2 regions of the Cellulosilyticum sp. ST5 genome follow, and region 2 is predicted to be linked to the other one. Evidence: a T-box and tRNA genes for the amino acid it is inferred to sense, from the RefSeq annotation. Region 2 holds a T-box; the other holds one or more tRNA genes.

Region 1 (9,171 bases), 1.4 Mb from region 2:
ACGCCAAGGGATAATCTCTTCTTTATAAACTACAGCTCCCTTAGTTTCTAATATTTCTACTGTTTTATCCGTTGACCCTGTATCTGTAACAACAATAATATCAGCCTCACTCATAGAGTTCATCCATGCTTCAGCAAATTTTTCTTCATTTTTACATATTGCATAAACTCCCACTTTAAAATGTCTCATTCTACTCCTCCTTCCTTATAATTTGGCTTTAATAAGTTTTTTATTATTTTCTAATCTTGAGTCGTTAGGTAATAACTCACACGCTTTTATAGCATGTTCATAAGATTTTTCATAAAGACCTAAGTAATAACAAGAAATAGCTGCGTAATCTTCTAATATATATCCCCAGCTCTCAGGTTCAACTAAATAACTTCCAGACCTTTCTTTTATTTCTAATCCTTTTTCTGTTACAAAAAATAATAATTCCCAATTTTCTTCACTGTACGCCAACTTTGCCATATATACATAAGGTTCTCTTACATATGGGCACTCCGCTATAGCCCGATAAAGCCATACTTTTGCTTCTGACATATTCTCCATTGCTTTATAACTATTAGAAATAAAACGCATAGAAGCTGACCTTTCCTCATCCCAAGTAGCTGTTGGTAACGACAGATGCCTCTTTAAAATCTCTATACAAGCATCATATTGGCTATAATACATATACTCTCGCCCTAGCCAAAAAATTGTACGATCATCCATAGGGTTTTCTTCTGCTGATAATTCCAATAAAGCTAAGTATTGACTCCTAGGTTTAGTTAAGTCTGGATAATGATTTAACACAATATCATAAATAGCTACTGACTGATCTGGTTCTTCTCCAATATACTCAAGTACCTCATGTACAGGATGAATCCACCTAAAATTATTCCTAGCATGTATTTTTTCCATTACAAATTGTTTATCAGGACTACTATCCGCTTTATATGACCATGTAAATCTATATTTTGCTCTTGTATAAAAAGGTCGCCAGACTTCTTCTAGTTTTTTTCTCCATCCTTTTTCAAATACTTCATCTAAGTCGTTGGATACACAAATATCTACATCTATAGGCACATAGTCTAAGGCCTTATTTCGAGCCACATCAAATCTCCATGGCTCTATCTTATCTTCATAAACAATCGCCCCTCTTTTACGCAATTTACCAACCGTCTCATCCGTAGAACCAGTGTCCAAAACAACTACTAAATCTGCTTCACTTACAGCATCCATCCACCGCTCAACAAACTGCTCTTCATCTTTACTAATCGCATAAACACATACCTTATATTTTCCCATTATTCACCTCTTTACTAAATATAGCCATATAATTCTTTCATACTGTTTTATCTTATTCTCTTATATATATATGACATAGCTTTAATCTAAAACGTATTAATAAGAAATCTTTACTTATTTGCTTTAATATGCCTTCTTATAACAACCTCTCAATTAATTCATACGCTCTATTTTTCTAAATAACATGCTTTTATATTTCTAATATGGTAATATAATATATAGTAAGGTTTAATTAAGGGGGTAATTAATTTTGGAAATTGAACGTAAATTTTTAGTGCAAGACTATCCTTCACTTGAAGCATACTCAAGCGAAAAAATAACACAGGCATACATTTCAACCGATCCTGTTATAAGGCTTCGTGAGATGGGAAACCAATATTTTCTTACAGTTAAATCCCAAGGGCATATGATACGAGAAGAATTTGAAATGCCCATCACCAAAGAGCAATATGATTCTCTTTATAAAAAAGTAGATAGCTCGCCTATTAAAAAAACAAGGTATTTTATTCCTTTAGAAAATCAATTAACAGCTGAGTTAGATATTTATCAAGGTCACTTAGATGGCTTATGCACCGTAGAAGTTGAATTTACTTCCGTAGCCGCTGCTGATTCTTTCAAAGCTCCTCAGTGGTTTGGAAAAGACATCACCTTAGATAATCGCTATAAAAACAATAATTTAGCTACCTACGGAGTTCCTACAGAAAAATAGGAATTTGTTTTATTATTTATTAGGGATTGTCTTTCCTAGCTACATATATCTTTATATAAAAATGAAGTTTTTAAACTAGAGTCTTAGAGGTTTGATTCCTAGCAAAAAGGTGCACCCATCAAATCCTTAAGAGCCCCTCCTCTTGGTTAAGCTTTAATAATTGCTATTTAGTAGTCTCATGAAGCGCCGACAATACTGAGGAGCTTTGCTATGTCTTTCATAAGGTTACTTGTAGCAATTATTAATTAAGTTTCCTCCAAGAGCTAGATAAACAAAAGAAGCCGAACTAAGTATATTTTATTTACTTAGTTCGGCTTCTTTTATAATGTATTTCTACCTTCTTTTTATTTCTCTCACAAACACAAAAAAGCCAGTATAGATGCTATCATCTACACTGGCTTTTTTATACAGGGCTAGGAGGATTCGAACCTCCGTCTGCAGGAATCAAAATCCTGTGCCTTACCGCTTGGCGATAACCCTATATACCGTATCCACAGGGATTCGAACCCCGGACCCACGCCTTAGAAGGGCGTTGCTCTATCCAGCTGAGCTATGGATACATAAGAGCGGGTGATGGGAATCGAACCCACGTAGTCAGCTTGGAAGGCTGAAGTTCTACCATTGAACTACACCCGCATATACTATGCATATTTATTTAATGATGCGGGCGAAGGGAGTCGAACCCTTACACCTCGCGGCGCTAGATCCTAAGTCTAGTGCGTCTGCCAATTCCGCCACGCCCGCATATTAAAACCTTAACTATTGAGTTAAGAATGAGCCACCCGGGAATCGAACCCGGGACAACTTGATTAAAAGTCAAGTGCTCTACCGACTGAGCTAGTGACCCAAACCATAGGACAAATGTCCTAACAGGGCTAGGAGGATTTGAACCTCCGAATGCAGGAATCAAAATCCTGTGCCTTACCGCTTGGCGATAACCCTACATTATTATGTACGTTTGTCCATAATAAAAGGTGGGTAATGGGGCTCGAACCCACGACACCTGGAACCACAATCCAGTGCTACTACCAACTGAGCTATACCCACCATACCGTATCCACAGGGATTCGAACCCCGGACCCACGCCTTAGAAGGGCGTTGCTCTATCCAGCTGAGCTATGGATACACAAGAGCGGGTGATGGGAATCGAACCCACGTAGTCAGCTTGGAAGGCTGAAGTTCTACCATTGAACTACACCCGCATATCATATGCTTCATTTTGTCAGTTTTTAGAGTTCCCTCCTCGACTGACAAAATGTATTATACCTAACTTCTTTGCATACGTCAACACCTTTTATGTTTTTTTTTATTTTTTTTACCTTACCCTATATCTATTACTTATAGGATGTATAATGACATTCTCATTCTCAATTATTTGCATGATATTTGCTTCTTTGATTTGCCCACCCTTAACTTCTACAATAGCATAAGAAGGGTATTTTCCATCTCTAGGCTGCGTCATACTCCCTGGGTTTAATAGAAGTACATCTTCTTTTCTCTCTATATGAGCACAATGAGAATGACCACATACTGCTACCTGTGCTTCATGGGCTATGGCATCAATAATAAGATCATCATATTCTCCCCATTTTACACCATACCTGTGCCCATGAGTCATATAAAAGGATATACCTTCTATAGTTACCACTTCACTGTATGCACCTCCAAAGCCAACATCACAATTACCATACACATAATGTATCTCTACACCAGGATAGTATTTTTGTAATAGCCTTGCATCACTAACATAATCTCCACAATGCAATACAGTACCCACACCTAGAGGAATTGTGCGTTCTAATATCATTTTTACATTTTCAATCTTTCCATGAGTATCACTTATTATTAGTACTTTCATTTACTCACCTACAGCACTTTTAATAATTCTTTTTTCATAGCTTTAAGTGCTTTGGCACGATGACTAATTTGATTCTTCTCCTCCATAGAGAGCATGGCTGTAGAAGTCCCTAATTCTTCTACGTAAAAAATAGGGTCATATCCGAATCCATTAGTGCCCTTCGCTTCATAACCAATATAGCCTTCTAATACACCTGTTGTCGTTATTGTAGCTTCATTCTTACGACTCATAGCAATACTACAAACGAATCTTGCTGTTCGTTCTTCTTTAGCTACATCTTGTAATTTTTCTAATATCATTTGATTTTTTATTTCATATGATGTATCTTTCCCTAAATACCTAGCAGAATATACACCCGGTTCCTTATTTAAATAATCAATTTCTAGCCCTGAATCATCTGCAATTACAATAGCATTTGGTTCAAGCGCAGCTATTGCTTCTGACTTAATGATGGCATTCGCTTCAAAGGTCGTACCATTTTCTTCGATATCTATATCTATCCCTGCTTCTCCCATAGTTTTTACTTCAACTTGTAGAGCAGCTAACATCTCTTTTATTTCTTTTACTTTTCCTTTATTTTGAGTTGCTACTATAATTGTTTTCATCATTTACTCCTAACGGCATCATTTCTTGTGTCTCTGAAATAAGTATATCTACATCCAATAAAAGAATCATTTGATCTGCTTTTTTGATAATTCCTTGTATACAACTTACTTCTTTTTTTCCTAATATAGTTGATGATTCTTCTATATGCATGGTTTCTACTGTTAATATCTCTGATACACTATCTACAATAAACCCAACCCTATTATCCTTTAGATTCATTAAAATCAGTTTTGAATGACTTAAGTTTTCGTGTAATGGCAGGTTTAGTCTTTTTCGTAAATTGAATATGGTAAATACAACACCTCTCACATTGATAATCCCCTCTATATAATCGGGCACCTCTGGTACAGGCCTTATTGATTCATAATTTTGTATTTCTAACACCTTTATTATATCCATACCAAACTCATGTTCTAATAATTTGAAAACGACAATCTGCTTACTCTCCATAAGACATTCCCCCTGAATATCAATCTTTTTGATGAATCCATCCTAAATAAGCATTCATAAAGCGGTCTATATCTCCATCCATAACGGCTGAAGTATTTCCTGTTTCCTCACTCGTCCTATGGTCCTTTACCATATTATAAGGATGAAAAACATAGGATCTAATTTGACTTCCCCAAGCGATATCTTTTTTTTCTCCTCGTATACCATCTATTCTATCCATGCGCTCCTCTTGTTCTTTTTCATAGAGTTTTGCTTTTAGCATTTGCATAGCTCTTTCTCTATTTTGAATCTGTGAACGTTCATTTTGACATTGTACTACGATATTAGTTGGTAAATGAGTAATACGCACAGCTGAATCTGTTGTATTAACATGTTGTCCACCTGCTCCTGTCGAACGATACGTATCTATACGTAAGTCTTCTGGCCTAATATCAATTTCTATTTCATCTGTAATCTCAGGTATAACATCGCACGAAGCAAAGGAAGTATGTCTTCTTCCAGAAGAATCAAAAGGTGATATACGTACCAGACGATGAATCCCCTTCTCTGATTTTAAATAACCATAAGCATTTTCACCACTTATTTGAATGGTTACCGACTTAATACCGGCTTCATCTCCATCGAGATAATCAAGGACTTCCACCTTAAAACCTTTTCTGTCAGCCCATCTTGTATACATTCTAAAAAGCATAGCTACCCAGTCGCATGCCTCTGTTCCACCTGCTCCTGGATGGAGTTCTAATATGGCATTATTACGGTCATACTCCTGATCTAACAATGTGGCGGTAAGCATTTCGCTGTAATCTTCTTCAAAAGTTTTTGCACATGCTTTTGCTTCCTCCGCCAATCCAAGATCCTCGTCCTCATTAGCCATTTCTATAAGCACCAAAATATCTTCAAAACTACCACATAATTTATCGTATTTTTCTATACGATCTTTATAGCTTTTAAGTTGTTGTAGTACACTTTGCGCTCTTTCTATGTCGTTCCAAAAAGCATTGTCCATAGACATCTCTTCTAACTCACTAGCTTTAACTTTGCATCCTTCAATGTCAAAGACGGTTCCCCATTTCAACTAATTTCACTTTATACGGTTGCAAACTTATCTGCAATTGTTCCATTTCTAACATCCTATCACTCCTTTTGTATTTATCATAGCTTGTTTATGTCTCTTTGTTCAACTATTTTCATTCATAAAAGCTAATTTCATAAAAAGAAACAGCTTAAATAGGTTTAAGCTGTTTCTTTTGGTAATAGCGGGAACAGGACTTGAACCTGTGACCTTCGGGTTATGAGCCCGACGAGCTGCCAACTGCTCCATCCCGCGTTATTCTTCTAATAACAAAGCAACACTATATGCTCTGTTAATTTAAGTATAATCCATGTATCATTTTTGTCAAGGCTATTTCTTTTCTCGAAAGACAATTGTATCCTCTTCTACCATACCCAGTTGATCTGTTGCTACCTTTTCAATATACTCTTTAGAGTTAATATCTGTCACTTCTTTTTGTAGTGCCTCTAGCTTATCTTGTTGAACAGCTACTTTTTCTCTTGTTACTTCTAACTCTTTATCAACTTTTTGGTTCAATACCCTAAGATTTTGTCCACTTACAAACAAGCCCACTACTCCTAGGGTAGTGACGATAAATGCAATTCTTAAAATGATTACTTTTTGTTTTCTCATTTGTATCCCTGCTTTTATATAAAATTAAAATTTATTTTGTATCCTTCTTACTTATTATAATATAAAAGCTATTAGCCTTTGTAAATCATATTTTTTGATTTTTTAAAAAACGTTCTGTTTTTTTATCTGCCTCTTGTTGATATTTCTTCCTGGCAATCGCCCGTCTTTTAAGTTTTTGATAGTATTTCATCTGATTGTGTTTATTTTGTATGTAATTTAAAGGAACATTAATCAGCCTTATAGTTCCTCTAACAGGGATAAGGATTAGATGGTAAAGCTTCCTAAGTACTGCTTTTACATAATTAATAATCCTAGTCATAATTCCCATAAAAACAATGCTAAAGGTTAGGAAATACAGAGTTGCTCCTAAAATAATACCAATAAAGATATAAGGTCTTATATCTGCATAATTACATATATAAAGCATATAGAACCCAGTAAAACCACAAAAAATCCAGTATAGCATATCTTCTAGCTGTACAAAGAAATTAGGGTGCTTTATAATTTTTCTCACAATTCTTACTAGGTCAAATATAATCCCCATCATAATCCCTATTTCGATAGAAGTGATAAAGAGCCTGGTTTGACTGCTTACAATTTGATTCATAACATCACCGACTTATTTAAATAATTTCGACATAATCGTGCCCTTTTTCTTACCTTGGCTTTGATTATCATGATAAATAAGTTCATCAACTGTTCCTTCTACAATCACCTCTCCATCATCAATATTCATCTTAATGATATGGAGCCCGTCTCCTTTAATCTCCAGATACCCTTTACCCGTTTCTAATTCTATAACTTCTTCATCAAAAGAAAAAACTTCTGTTACGCCTGTAATAGATAGCTTTTCTCTATCTGATAAAGTAAGCATGTGCTTTCGTCCCATTTTTTCTTCCATTTTTATCATCCTTTCATCTTATAGCCTTCTATAACTATTTATATGAAAGGAAATGATATTTATTACAAAATACGGTACAAGTTATCTGTTTCTTCTTTTTTTACATGTTCCTTAATTTCTAACACTTCATACTTAGCGGTCTGCGTCCCAAAACGAATCTCTATAACATCACCTATCTTTACATCAGTTCCTGGTTTTGCAAGCTTATCATTAACCATCACTCTTCCACTATCACATGCTTCTTGAGCAATAGTTCTTCTTTTAATGATACGACTAATCTTTAAGTATTTATCTATACGCATCTTATCCTCCATTTGAAAAAAAAAAATCTACACTAACAGTGTAGATTTTTATATATTAGTTACCTTTAACAACATCTTTTAAAGCTTTACCAGGTTTGAATTTAGGTGCTTTTCCACCTGGGATTGGCATTTCTTCATTTGTTTTTGGATTTCTACCTACACGTGGTTTACGCTCTGTAACTTCAAATGTTCCAAAACCAACTAATTGAATTTTTCCCCCAGCTTGAAGTTCTTCCATTACAACATCTTCAAAAGCCTTAAGTGCTTTTTCAGCATCTTTTTTGCTAATTTCTGCTTTTGCAGACATAGCAGCTACTAATTCAGATTTGTTCATTATTTGTTCCTCCTCTATTCATGTTTCTAACATGGATATATGTATTGAAAATTTTAGGTTCAATCTTTTGGAACCCTTGAATTTTCAATATATCTAAATCTATTTATAAACTTTTCCATTGATTTTGTCAAGGCAAATTCCGCATTTATCTCAAAAAAAGTGGATAATTTTACTACAGCAAACAGGATTTCGCCTATTTTTTCTTCATTTTGTACAATATCACCTTGTTTTACAGTATCTTTTATGCAATTCAACCTATCAATTAACCCTTCTAATTCCTGTAAAATATCCCTATTTATAGCTCCACTTTTTATTGCTTTCTTTTGTACTTTTTGAGTTTTAACTAAAGCGGGAAGTGTCTTAGCTACTCGGTCCATAGATTCCACCAAGCTTGTCTCATTTTTTTCTTTTTGCTTAAGTTCTTCCCAATTAGCCAATACCTCCTCGGAATTTTCCACCTTCGTATCCTTAAAAACATGAGGATGTCTATAAATTAATTTATGCGCTAAGTCATGGATTACCTCTTCTAAAGTAAATTCACCATCTTCTTTTGCAATTTGTGTATGCATCAGCACTTGCAATAGTACATCTCCCAATTCTTCTCTCATTAAAGGTATATCATTATTTTGTAAAGCTTCCATAAGCTCATAGCTTTCTTCTAATAAGCAGGGAATAAGAGATTCATGCGTTTGTTCTCTATCCCAAGGACATCCACCCTCACCTCTTAGTTTTTCAATAATTGCTACCAAATCCTCATAGCTATATAATGACTCCATTACTCTCCTCCTTGGCAGTTAAAATGCTTATTTCTTTATTTTATCACACCAATTCCCTCCGTACTATAAAGAAAACTTCTCATTTATCTCTTACATTAATCTCAAATATACTCTTTATACCTCTTAGTAACTATTAAGGATGACTCTTTCCTTACTTCTTAAAAATATCATTAACAGTTATTAAAAACAAAAGCCAGCAACTTAATCAATGATTATTAAGGTTGCTGGCTTTTATTTTATTGTTCCATCTGTTTACCTATAAAG
Region 2 (9,171 bases):
TATTTTGATTTATTTCACTGTAACACATTTAAATACTTTTTCTCAATAGTAAATCCATTTCTTTACTACACAAAAAGAAGAAGCTACTTTAAAGTAGCTTCCTCTCTCTGTGCTATATGATTTTTGCTCGAAATGAATTAACGATTTTTAATAGCTGCTTGTGCTGCAGCAAGTCTTGCAATTGGTACACGGAATGGAGAACAAGATACATAGTTAAGTCCTACCTTATGGCAGAATTCAACTGATGATGGGTCACCACCATGTTCACCACAAATACCAAGCTTAATATTTGGACGTGTCTTGCGACCTTTTTCAGCTGCCATTTGTACCAATTGACCTACACCTGTTTGATCAAGTCTAGCAAATGGATCGCTTTCATAAATACCTTTTCCATAGTAATCATCTAAGAATTTACCAGCATCATCACGAGAGAAACCAAATGTCATTTGAGTTAAGTCATTTGTACCAAATGAGAAGAATTCAGCTTCTTCAGCAATAGCATCTGCTGTAAGTGCAGCACGTGGGATTTCAATCATTGTACCTACATGGTATTCCATTTCGATACCAGCTTCTTTGATAACTTCATCTGCTGTTTTAACAACGATATCTTTAACAAATTTAAGTTCTTTCTTTTCACCTACAAGTGGAATCATGATTTCTGGTACAACATCATATCCCTTCTCTTGTTTCACTTGTACAGCAGCTTCAATGATAGCGCGTGCTTGCATTTCTGCAATTTCTGGATAAGAAACAGCAAGACGACAACCACGGTGACCCATCATTGGGTTGAATTCATGAAGTCCTTCTACAGTTGCTTTAAGGTCTTCAAATGTAAGACCCATTTCTTTTGCAAGATCTGCAATATCCTCATCTGTATGTGGAACGAATTCATGAAGTGGTGGATCAAGAAGACGGATGGTTACTGGTCTACCTTCCATTGCCTCATAAATACCTGCAAAGTCACCTCTTTGAAGTGGAAGAAGACCTTTAAGTGCTTCTCTTCTTTCTGCTTCTGTTTTAGATACAATCATTTTACGAATCTTCATAATACGATCTTCTTCAAAGAACATATGCTCTGTACGGCAAAGACCGATACCTTCTGCACCAAATTTAACAGCATTTCTTGCATCTCTTGGTGTGTCAGCATTTGTACGTACTTTAAGTACTCTTGCTTTATCTGCCCAAGCCATAAGTGTTTCAAAATCACCTGTGATTTCTGGTTCAATAGTTGCTACATCTTCACCATAGATATTACCTGTTGAACCATCTAAAGAGATATAATCCCCTTCTTTATATGTATTGCCACCTAATGTAAAGGTTTTAGCTTCTTCATCAATTTTAATCTCACCACATCCAGATACACAGCATGTACCCATACCACGAGCAACTACTGCTGCATGTGAAGTCATACCGCCACGTACAGTTAAGATACCACGAGCTGCTGCCATACCCTCAATATCTTCTGGAGATGTTTCAAGACGAACTAAGATAACTCTTTCACCAGCTGCTGCTGCATTCTTAGCATCTTCTGCTGTGAAATAAACTTTACCTGCTGCTGCTCCTGGAGATGCTGGAAGCGCACTACCGATTACTGTTGCAGCTTTAAGTGCTTTTGGATCAAAGTTAGGGTGAAGTAATTGATCAAGTTGTTTTGGTTCTACACGGCAAACAGCTGTTTCTTCTGTAATCTTGCCTTCTGCAACTAAATCAACTGCAATTTTTAGAGCAGCCCCAGCTGTTCTTTTACCATTACGTGTTTGAAGGAAGAACAATTTGCCTTCTTCAACTGTGAATTCCATATCTTGCATATCACGATAATGATTTTCAAGCTTAGTATAAATCTCTGTGAACTCTTGATATACATCTGGCATATCTTGTTCAAGTTGTGTAATTGGGTTTGGTGTACGAATACCAGCAACAACGTCTTCACCTTGTGCATTAATGAGGTATTCACCATAAATTTTATTTTCACCTGTAGAAGGGTTTCTTGTGAAAGCAACACCTGTACCAGATGTGTTACCCATATTACCAAATACCATCATTTGTACGTTTACTGCTGTACCCCAATCAGATGGGTAATCATTCATTCTTCTGTAAACAATAGCACGAGGATTCATCCAAGAACGGAATACTGCTTTAATAGCTTCCATCAATTGATGTTCTGGTTCTTGTGGGAATTCCACACCTTTTTCTTCTTTGTAAAGTGCTTTGAAACGAACAACCATTTCTTTAAGGTCGTCTGCATTAAGCTCAGTGTCCATTTGAACACCTTTTTCTTCTTTCATTCTATCTATGATTTTTTCAAAACGAGGTTTTGGAATTTCCATAACAACATCTGAGAACATTTGAATAAAACGGCGATAAGAGTCATATGCAAATCTTGTATTTCCTGTTTTCTTTGCAAGACCTTCTACTGCCACATCATTAAGACCCAAGTTAAGAACAGTGTCCATCATACCAGGCATTGATACACGCGCACCTGAACGTACTGATACAAGTAATGGATTCTCTGTGTCTCCAAATTTCTTACCAGCTAAATCTTCAAGTTTAGCAAGCGCCTCTTTGATTTGAACCATAATAGCATCTGTAAGAGAACCACCGTTTGCATAATACTCTGTACATGCTTCAGTTGTTACTATAAAACCATGTGGAATAGGCAATCCAAGCTGTGTCATCTCTGCAAGGTTAGCACCTTTTCCTCCTAATAGATTCTTATTACCTGCTTCTCCTTCTTGAAACATATAAACCCATTGTTGACTCATTTGTTTCCCTCCTAAATTTTATGCGTCATAAAAAACTTCAAGCTTTAGTTGACTTGGCGGAATCATACTCGCTTGTATTTCTTATTTCTCGTTCATTATAACACAACATTCTGTATTGAATAAAGTATTTTATGTTATATATTTATTTTTATATTTTTCTAATAATTTTTTCATTACTATCAGCTAAAGCTTTTGTGAATTATTTACTTATTTCTTTAGTATCTCACAATTTCTATTTAAAAGAACTTATAAAACAAACCTCATTCAACTTAAGAAATGCCATGGTTTGTCTTATTTTTCTTCTTTTTGCTTTAATTATTTATACACAAATTGCACAAGATAATAAAAAATCAAAAACCTAATTACATCAAAGTGAACGATTCGACTATGATGCTTTGTCATATAGGAGAGATCTGTTTTTCTGATAAAAAAATAGAGAACCTATAAGTCTTGCCCATAAGTTCTCTATCGTTATTCATTATTTTTAATTAAAATGCCATTCTTTCACGGATATATTCTACTAAATCCTCAATAGCTATACGTTCTTGAGCCATAGAGTCACGATCACGTACTGTTACTTTTTGATCCTCCAAAGAATCAAAGTCAAAGGTAATACAGAAAGGTGTACCAATCTCATCTTGTCTTCTATAACGTTTACCAATTGAACCTGCTTCGTCAAATTCCACATTGAATTCTTTTGCAAGAATATCAAATACTTTAACGGCATCCTCAGAAAGTTTCTTAGATAGTGGTAATACTGCTGCTTTAACTGGCGCGAGTGCAGGATGGAATCTAAAGATCGTTCTTGTATCACCATCTTCTAATGTTTCTTCATCATACGCTTCACATAAAAATGCAAGTGTTACACGATCTGCCCCAAGAGATGGCTCAATAACATATGGTAAATACTTTTCATTTGTTGTTGGGTCAAAGTAAGTCATATCTTGTTTTGAGTGTTCTTGATGTTGTTTAAGGTCAAAGTCTGTACGGCTTGCAATACCCCAAAGTTCTCCCCAACCAAATGGGAATTTAAATTCAATATCTGTTGTGGCATTACTATAGTGAGAAAGTTCTTCTGCTGAGTGATCACGAAGTCTCATATTGTTTTCATCTACACCAAGGCTAAGAAGGAAGTTTTTACAGTAGCTTCTCCAGTAATCAAACCATTCAAGTTCTGTACCTGGCTTACAGAAGAATTCCAGTTCCATTTGTTCAAATTCTCTTGTTCTAAAAATAAAGTTACCTGGTGTAATTTCATTTCTAAAAGATTTACCAACTTGGCCAATACCAAATGGTACTTTTTTACGGCTAGTTCTTTGAACATTTTTAAAGTTAACAAAGATTCCTTGTGCTGTCTCTGGTCTTAAGTAAACCACATTTTTAGAGTCTTCTGTTACACCTTGGAATGTCTTAAACATTAGGTTAAATTGACGTATATCTGTGAAGTCATGCGCACCACAACTTGGACATTTAATAGCTTTTTCTTTAATGAAGTTCTGCATTTGTTCATTTGACCAACCATCCACTACTTCTGGTGTACCTTGTTCGTCAAGATAATCTTCAATAATTTTATCTGCTCTAAAACGCTCTTTACAAGCTTTGCAGTCCATAAGAGGATCATTAAATCCACCAACATGACCTGAAGCCACCCATACTTGTGGATTCATAAGAAGTGCACAATCTACCCCTACATTATATGGGCTTTCTTGAATAAACTTCTTCCACCATGCTTTTTTAACATTATTTTTAAATTCAACACCTAGTGGGCCATAATCCCAAGTATTAGCAAGTCCTCCATAAATTTCAGAACCTGGATAAACAAAACCTCTTGATTTTGCTACTGCTACAATTTGTTGCATGTTTTTTTCTACCATGACATTTACCTCCTTAAATGATTCAATCTAGGAATGGACAATATAAAAAACCTTCCATCCCTTAAGCAAGGGACGAAAGGTTATCTTCCGCGGTTCCACCCTTATTGAATGCTTACGCATTCCTCTTTCAAAGTTATCACTCCAAAGCGCCCTTCATAAAAACAGAAACAATTGGCTTCCACTCTCCCAATCTCGCTAAAGCTCTTATTTTTACTACTCCTCTTTTTCATTGTAATAATTGGTATCTACTTTATGTTAAATTTATCAAAAAGCCTCTTAACTGTCAAGTCTATTGCTCTGATATTTTGTAGCTTTTTACTTGTATGACTTTATTCATGATAGATTAGCTTTAAATCGCTACCTGTATCATGAGTAATGATAATCTGTTTCACTTCAGTTTGTACCTGTATCCACTCCCAAAGTGCTGTATAATCACCTGTACTTGTAATAAGCAAATAACCCTCTTCCTCCGTATAAGTTAATTGCTGTGCTTTTAGATACTCTTCTATTGCCTTCAAAAAAGCAGGTTTATCTTTAATCGTAGCTTCCCATACCACTGAGTCTGCTTGACCATCAAGTGCAGCTGATTTAAGGCTCTTTTCTTCTTCTTGAATACCACTGCTTGCTTCATTAGAAACTACTGAAGGCGCAGCTTCAGCCGGTGCTGCTTGCTTTTCAATGCCTCTTGCCATGTCTTCTGCGGCACTTTCCTCTGTACTTTCTGGCATACTATAAGCAGTCATAGGCGCTTCAGAAGTTGCACTACTTTTATTTCCTGTAAAGTGACCTCCAAATGCCATAAATCCTACTAATAATGTAGCTACTAAACCAGCTGGATATTCCCATTTAAAACGCTTCGTTTTAATAGGTATTACTTTTTGTTCCTGTTTCATACGTCTTATTAAATTTTCGTGAAAACCTTTTGGTAACTCAACTTCTTTAGATGATTTAAGTAAGCTTATTATTCCTGTTAATGTTTTATACTCCTCATGGCACGTCTCACATAGGTCAAGGTGTGCCACTATAGCTTTTTCTTCTTCTTCACTTAGCATTCCATCTATATAAAGCGATAATTTTTCCTTACATTCATCACAATTCATGCCGCACACTCCCTTCCTATTTGATATGACGAAAAAATGATTGGTACGGTTCCTTATTTTGCTGTAAAACTTTTTTTAATGCTTGCCTTGCTCTAGCTAATCTAGATTTTACTGTACCTAAGGAAATCTCTAATACTTCTGCTATTTCCTCATAAGAATGTTCTTCTATATCTCTTAACGTAATAATGACCTGATAATCTTCTTTTAATTCCTTTAGACCCAATTGAACAACTTCTTGTAAGGCCTTTTTTTCTACTTTTTCTTCTACACCTTCTTCTTGCTTGGGTGACTCGATCATCCATTCTTCTTCACTAGCTTCATCTTTTTGAAAAAGTGAAATATCTTGACTTCTCTTTTTATTTTTTCTTATTAAATCTAGACATTGATTTGTTCCTATACGATAAAGCCAAGTACTGAATTTGGCTTGTCCTTCAAAATTGGCAATTTGTCTCCATACTTTAATACATACTTCTTGTGCTGCATCATAGGCTTCTTCAGGGTCCTTCAAAAGGTGCAAGCATAAAGCATAGATTTTCTTTTCATATTGGCCAATAAGCATTTCAAAGGCTTCCATATCACCTTTAGCAGCTACTTTAATAAGCTGTTCTTCATTCATATTTTTCACGCTGCAATTCCCCCTTTCATTAATCCTATAACTTCCTACTTATTCTAAAGGATAATCAGAAATGATACAATGTTTTTATTATAACTAGTACTTCCCCTAATACTGTTTCTAAAAAAGTCTTATAAAGTCTCTTGTCAGCATGAGTAAAATATGGTAATATAATTTTTGTCATTGCTTAACATAATGACTTAAGCCGCTGTGGCGAAATGGCAGACGCACCTGACTCAAAATCAGGCGTAGAAATACATGCCGGTTCGAGTCCGGCCAGCGGTATTGTTAATTACGATACCAAATAAAACACACCTGATTTTGAGTCAGGTGTGTTTTATTTTACATGTAGTATAAGAATACTATTTTATACTTCATTAATTTACTTTTGCCAAATAGTTTCCTCACTACAGTTTCAACGTGTCTTTGGACAAAATAAGAAAATTATTTGGCGTTAATATTCACCGTATACATAGAGGGCTAATAGTTTTACCCCCTCTACCCCTAAATAAACACTAACTACTATCATCACTAGTATGAATTCTTGTTGTTTAGCTTATTAATAAGTACAGATTATCTGTGGTGCATCAAAAACAGATAACCTAGATATCTACACATCCATGGTTACCCTTGAAGTCTATGATAAAGCTTTAATCTTCTCCTAAAATGCTCCTTGATTAATAATCTAAATTAATCGATCATTCCTGCAGAGGCATTGTATCCATCTTTAAATCCAGCTATAAAACTATTTGATGCATAAAAAATTGCATATCCAATCGCAAATACTATACATGTCAAACCCACAAAGTAAATAAATTTATTAATAAAATACTTGATTCTATCTTTCATATAGCCCCCCTATATTTACAAGAATATATCTTATATAAATTATAGACTTTGTTTTTAAAATATTCAAATAAATTATTACTTTTAGGTCTTCTTAAAAAACTCAAGTGAAAACGTTGCCTGATTTTTATTCTTGTTAGTATAGTTAAATCTCCTGTATCTTACGAGCTTATAAATAAATCTTTAACTTTTTATTAGGGAATTGTTTTTCTCCTAACATATATATAAGAGTAAAGGTAAATCAAATAACTTCCCACGGCAAATCACCACAGCATTAACCTGAGGAACTGACCGGGTCGACCAAGTCTCAATCTATTGTTATAGGTACCTCTGGCTCTAAGGAAAAGGTTCACTTGTGCGCTGTACGGGAGGCGCCATCCTATAAGTTGTCAAAAAAGCTTTTACATCTTTTATATCTAAAGAAAGTCTTAAACTAGAGTCTTAAAGCCTTAGCTTCCTCATACATAAGGGTGCACCGGCTAAGACTATTAAGAGCTCCTCACTCCTTGGTTTAACTTTTATCTACTTACCTTGCAGCCATAAAGAAGTATTATGTGCTGAGGAGCCATATGACGCCCTTTCGGAGGCTTGGTAAGCATGGAAAAGTTATTCATAGGTGGCTGGATCAAAAAATGCAACCTTGCATCAATCGCAAGGTTGCATTTTTTTGTATTATTTTATTATATAAAGATATGGACCTCATCTTACCTTATTTACTAAAGCCAGTTACTTGTCTTCTCTTAGTAGATAAGTATTGCCTTCTATGTCCTTGAAAGAAAACATACTTCCATAAGGCATTTGCATTAATGGACCTACTTCAACACCTTTGCTTTTCATTTTTTCATAAGCAGTAGCTATATCTGTCGTACTTAAAATAATGCTAGGATGGCTCACATTAGCATCTGCTTTTTGAGCTAACATCGCCTTCTTATCATAAAGTACAAAAGTTGTCTCTGCCCCTATTCTAGGCGCTACCTCTATCCATTTAAGTTCTGGGCCCATTTGCTGTTCAAAAGTTACAACAAACTCTAATTGGTCACACCAAAATCGTTTAGCCTCTTCTTGATTATTCACATATATTGTTATTTTACCTATTTTATGAATCATTAATTGACCTCCATGTTGTTTTATTCTACTGTCTTAGTAGTGTAACTCAAAGCACCTTTTGTTGCAAAGGATACTTCCTTTCTACTGTGACTATTTTCTAATCCTTTGAGGAAAAGAAAAGCAATTTTCTGGGTCATACTTTTCCTTGATCTTTCTAAGCTGGTTAGTATGAGTGCCAAAATAAGCTGTTTCATAATCAGCTATTTCTGCTAGTGGAAAATTCACAAAAGCACCTTCTGTATAACCTCCTACTTGTTCCAGCTGATTAAGTACCCACTTTCTATTAACAGGTGCTGCTTCTTGATCTTCCCAGACAGCTTGTAAGCCAATAATAGCTTTTGCATCACGATAATAAAAGGCTGCCTTTTCTTTAGGCACCTGTGCTATTTTGCCTCCCATACCATAGAACGAAAGTGCGGCGTAATAAGCGCCTTCAGGTTTTACCTCTACCAAATTAATCAACGCTTCTATTTCTTCGTCTTGTAAACGCCTCATTAAAAAACGCCCATTGGATTTATACTTTTCATAAGGTGGATGACTATCTTGAATGATTTGATTCACTTTTAAAATAGATGCCTCTTCTAATTTTAAAACCATAGAACATGCTATACTCTTAAATGGCATTAATAATTCATGCGCCAATGAAGCATCTCCATAACAAATACCCGTCATAAAGATACCCTTGCCTCTTTCATCCGAATGATAAATGCTCATTTTTAAATTCAAACGCGAATCCAAGGTTTCAAAGGTTTCTTGCCAAGTGGCTATGATTTGCTTTTTTTCTACTAGTGTACTATTAGGAAAGTCTAAATAAATCCAAGTCGCTATGTCTACCTTTGCTGGGAGCTTATAAACAAGCTTGGTAACTA

What was found. The T-box of region 2 lies ahead of QTL86_RS05475 (glycine--tRNA ligase). A T-box ahead of a tRNA ligase gene usually reads a tRNA of that ligase, here a tRNA-Gly.
Region 1: it encodes a tRNA-Gly, which carries the amino acid that the T-box ahead of QTL86_RS05475 (glycine--tRNA ligase) is inferred to sense. The anticodon was not compared.

The regions. Positions count from the first base shown of each region.
Region 1 covers NZ_CP132338.1:2,458,355-2,467,525, forward strand. The annotation lists gene QTL86_RS12020 (hypothetical protein) at 1-189, opposite strand, end outside; gene QTL86_RS12025 (glycosyl transferase family 2) at 205-1,287, opposite strand; gene QTL86_RS12030 (CYTH domain-containing protein) at 1,538-1,996, shown strand; tRNA gene QTL86_RS12035 (tRNA-Gln) at 2,405-2,476, opposite strand; tRNA gene QTL86_RS12040 (tRNA-Arg) at 2,483-2,556, opposite strand; tRNA gene QTL86_RS12045 (tRNA-Gly) at 2,562-2,632, opposite strand; tRNA gene QTL86_RS12050 (tRNA-Leu) at 2,659-2,740, opposite strand; tRNA gene QTL86_RS12055 (tRNA-Lys) at 2,771-2,843, opposite strand; tRNA gene QTL86_RS12060 (tRNA-Gln) at 2,867-2,938, opposite strand; tRNA gene QTL86_RS12065 (tRNA-His) at 2,970-3,043, opposite strand; tRNA gene QTL86_RS12070 (tRNA-Arg) at 3,049-3,122, opposite strand; tRNA gene QTL86_RS12075 (tRNA-Gly) at 3,128-3,198, opposite strand; gene QTL86_RS12080 (metallophosphoesterase family protein) at 3,312-3,854, opposite strand; gene QTL86_RS12085 (XTP/dITP diphosphatase) at 3,863-4,459, opposite strand; gene QTL86_RS12090 (chemotaxis protein CheW) at 4,428-4,910, opposite strand; one part of gene prfB (peptide chain release factor 2) at 4,930-5,964, opposite strand; one part of gene prfB (peptide chain release factor 2) at 5,966-6,040, opposite strand; tRNA gene QTL86_RS12100 (tRNA-Met) at 6,165-6,237, opposite strand; gene QTL86_RS12105 (FtsB family cell division protein) at 6,313-6,594, opposite strand; gene yabQ (spore cortex biosynthesis protein YabQ) at 6,680-7,201, opposite strand; gene yabP (sporulation protein YabP) at 7,214-7,495, opposite strand; gene QTL86_RS12120 (RNA-binding S4 domain-containing protein) at 7,558-7,797, opposite strand; gene QTL86_RS12125 (HU family DNA-binding protein) at 7,853-8,131, opposite strand; gene mazG (nucleoside triphosphate pyrophosphohydrolase) at 8,191-8,880, opposite strand; gene spoVT (stage V sporulation protein T) at 9,144-9,171, opposite strand, start outside.
Region 2 covers NZ_CP132338.1:1,106,615-1,115,785, reverse strand. The annotation lists gene ppdK (pyruvate, phosphate dikinase) at 138-2,762, opposite strand; gene QTL86_RS05475 (glycine--tRNA ligase) at 3,251-4,636, opposite strand; T-box leader at 4,702-4,875, opposite strand; gene QTL86_RS05470 (anti-sigma factor family protein) at 4,966-5,736, opposite strand; gene QTL86_RS05465 (RNA polymerase sigma factor) at 5,753-6,352, opposite strand; tRNA gene QTL86_RS05460 (tRNA-Leu) at 6,554-6,634, shown strand; gene QTL86_RS05455 (hypothetical protein) at 7,040-7,198, opposite strand; gene QTL86_RS05450 (VOC family protein) at 7,922-8,302, opposite strand; gene QTL86_RS05445 (FAD-binding oxidoreductase) at 8,393-9,171, opposite strand, start outside.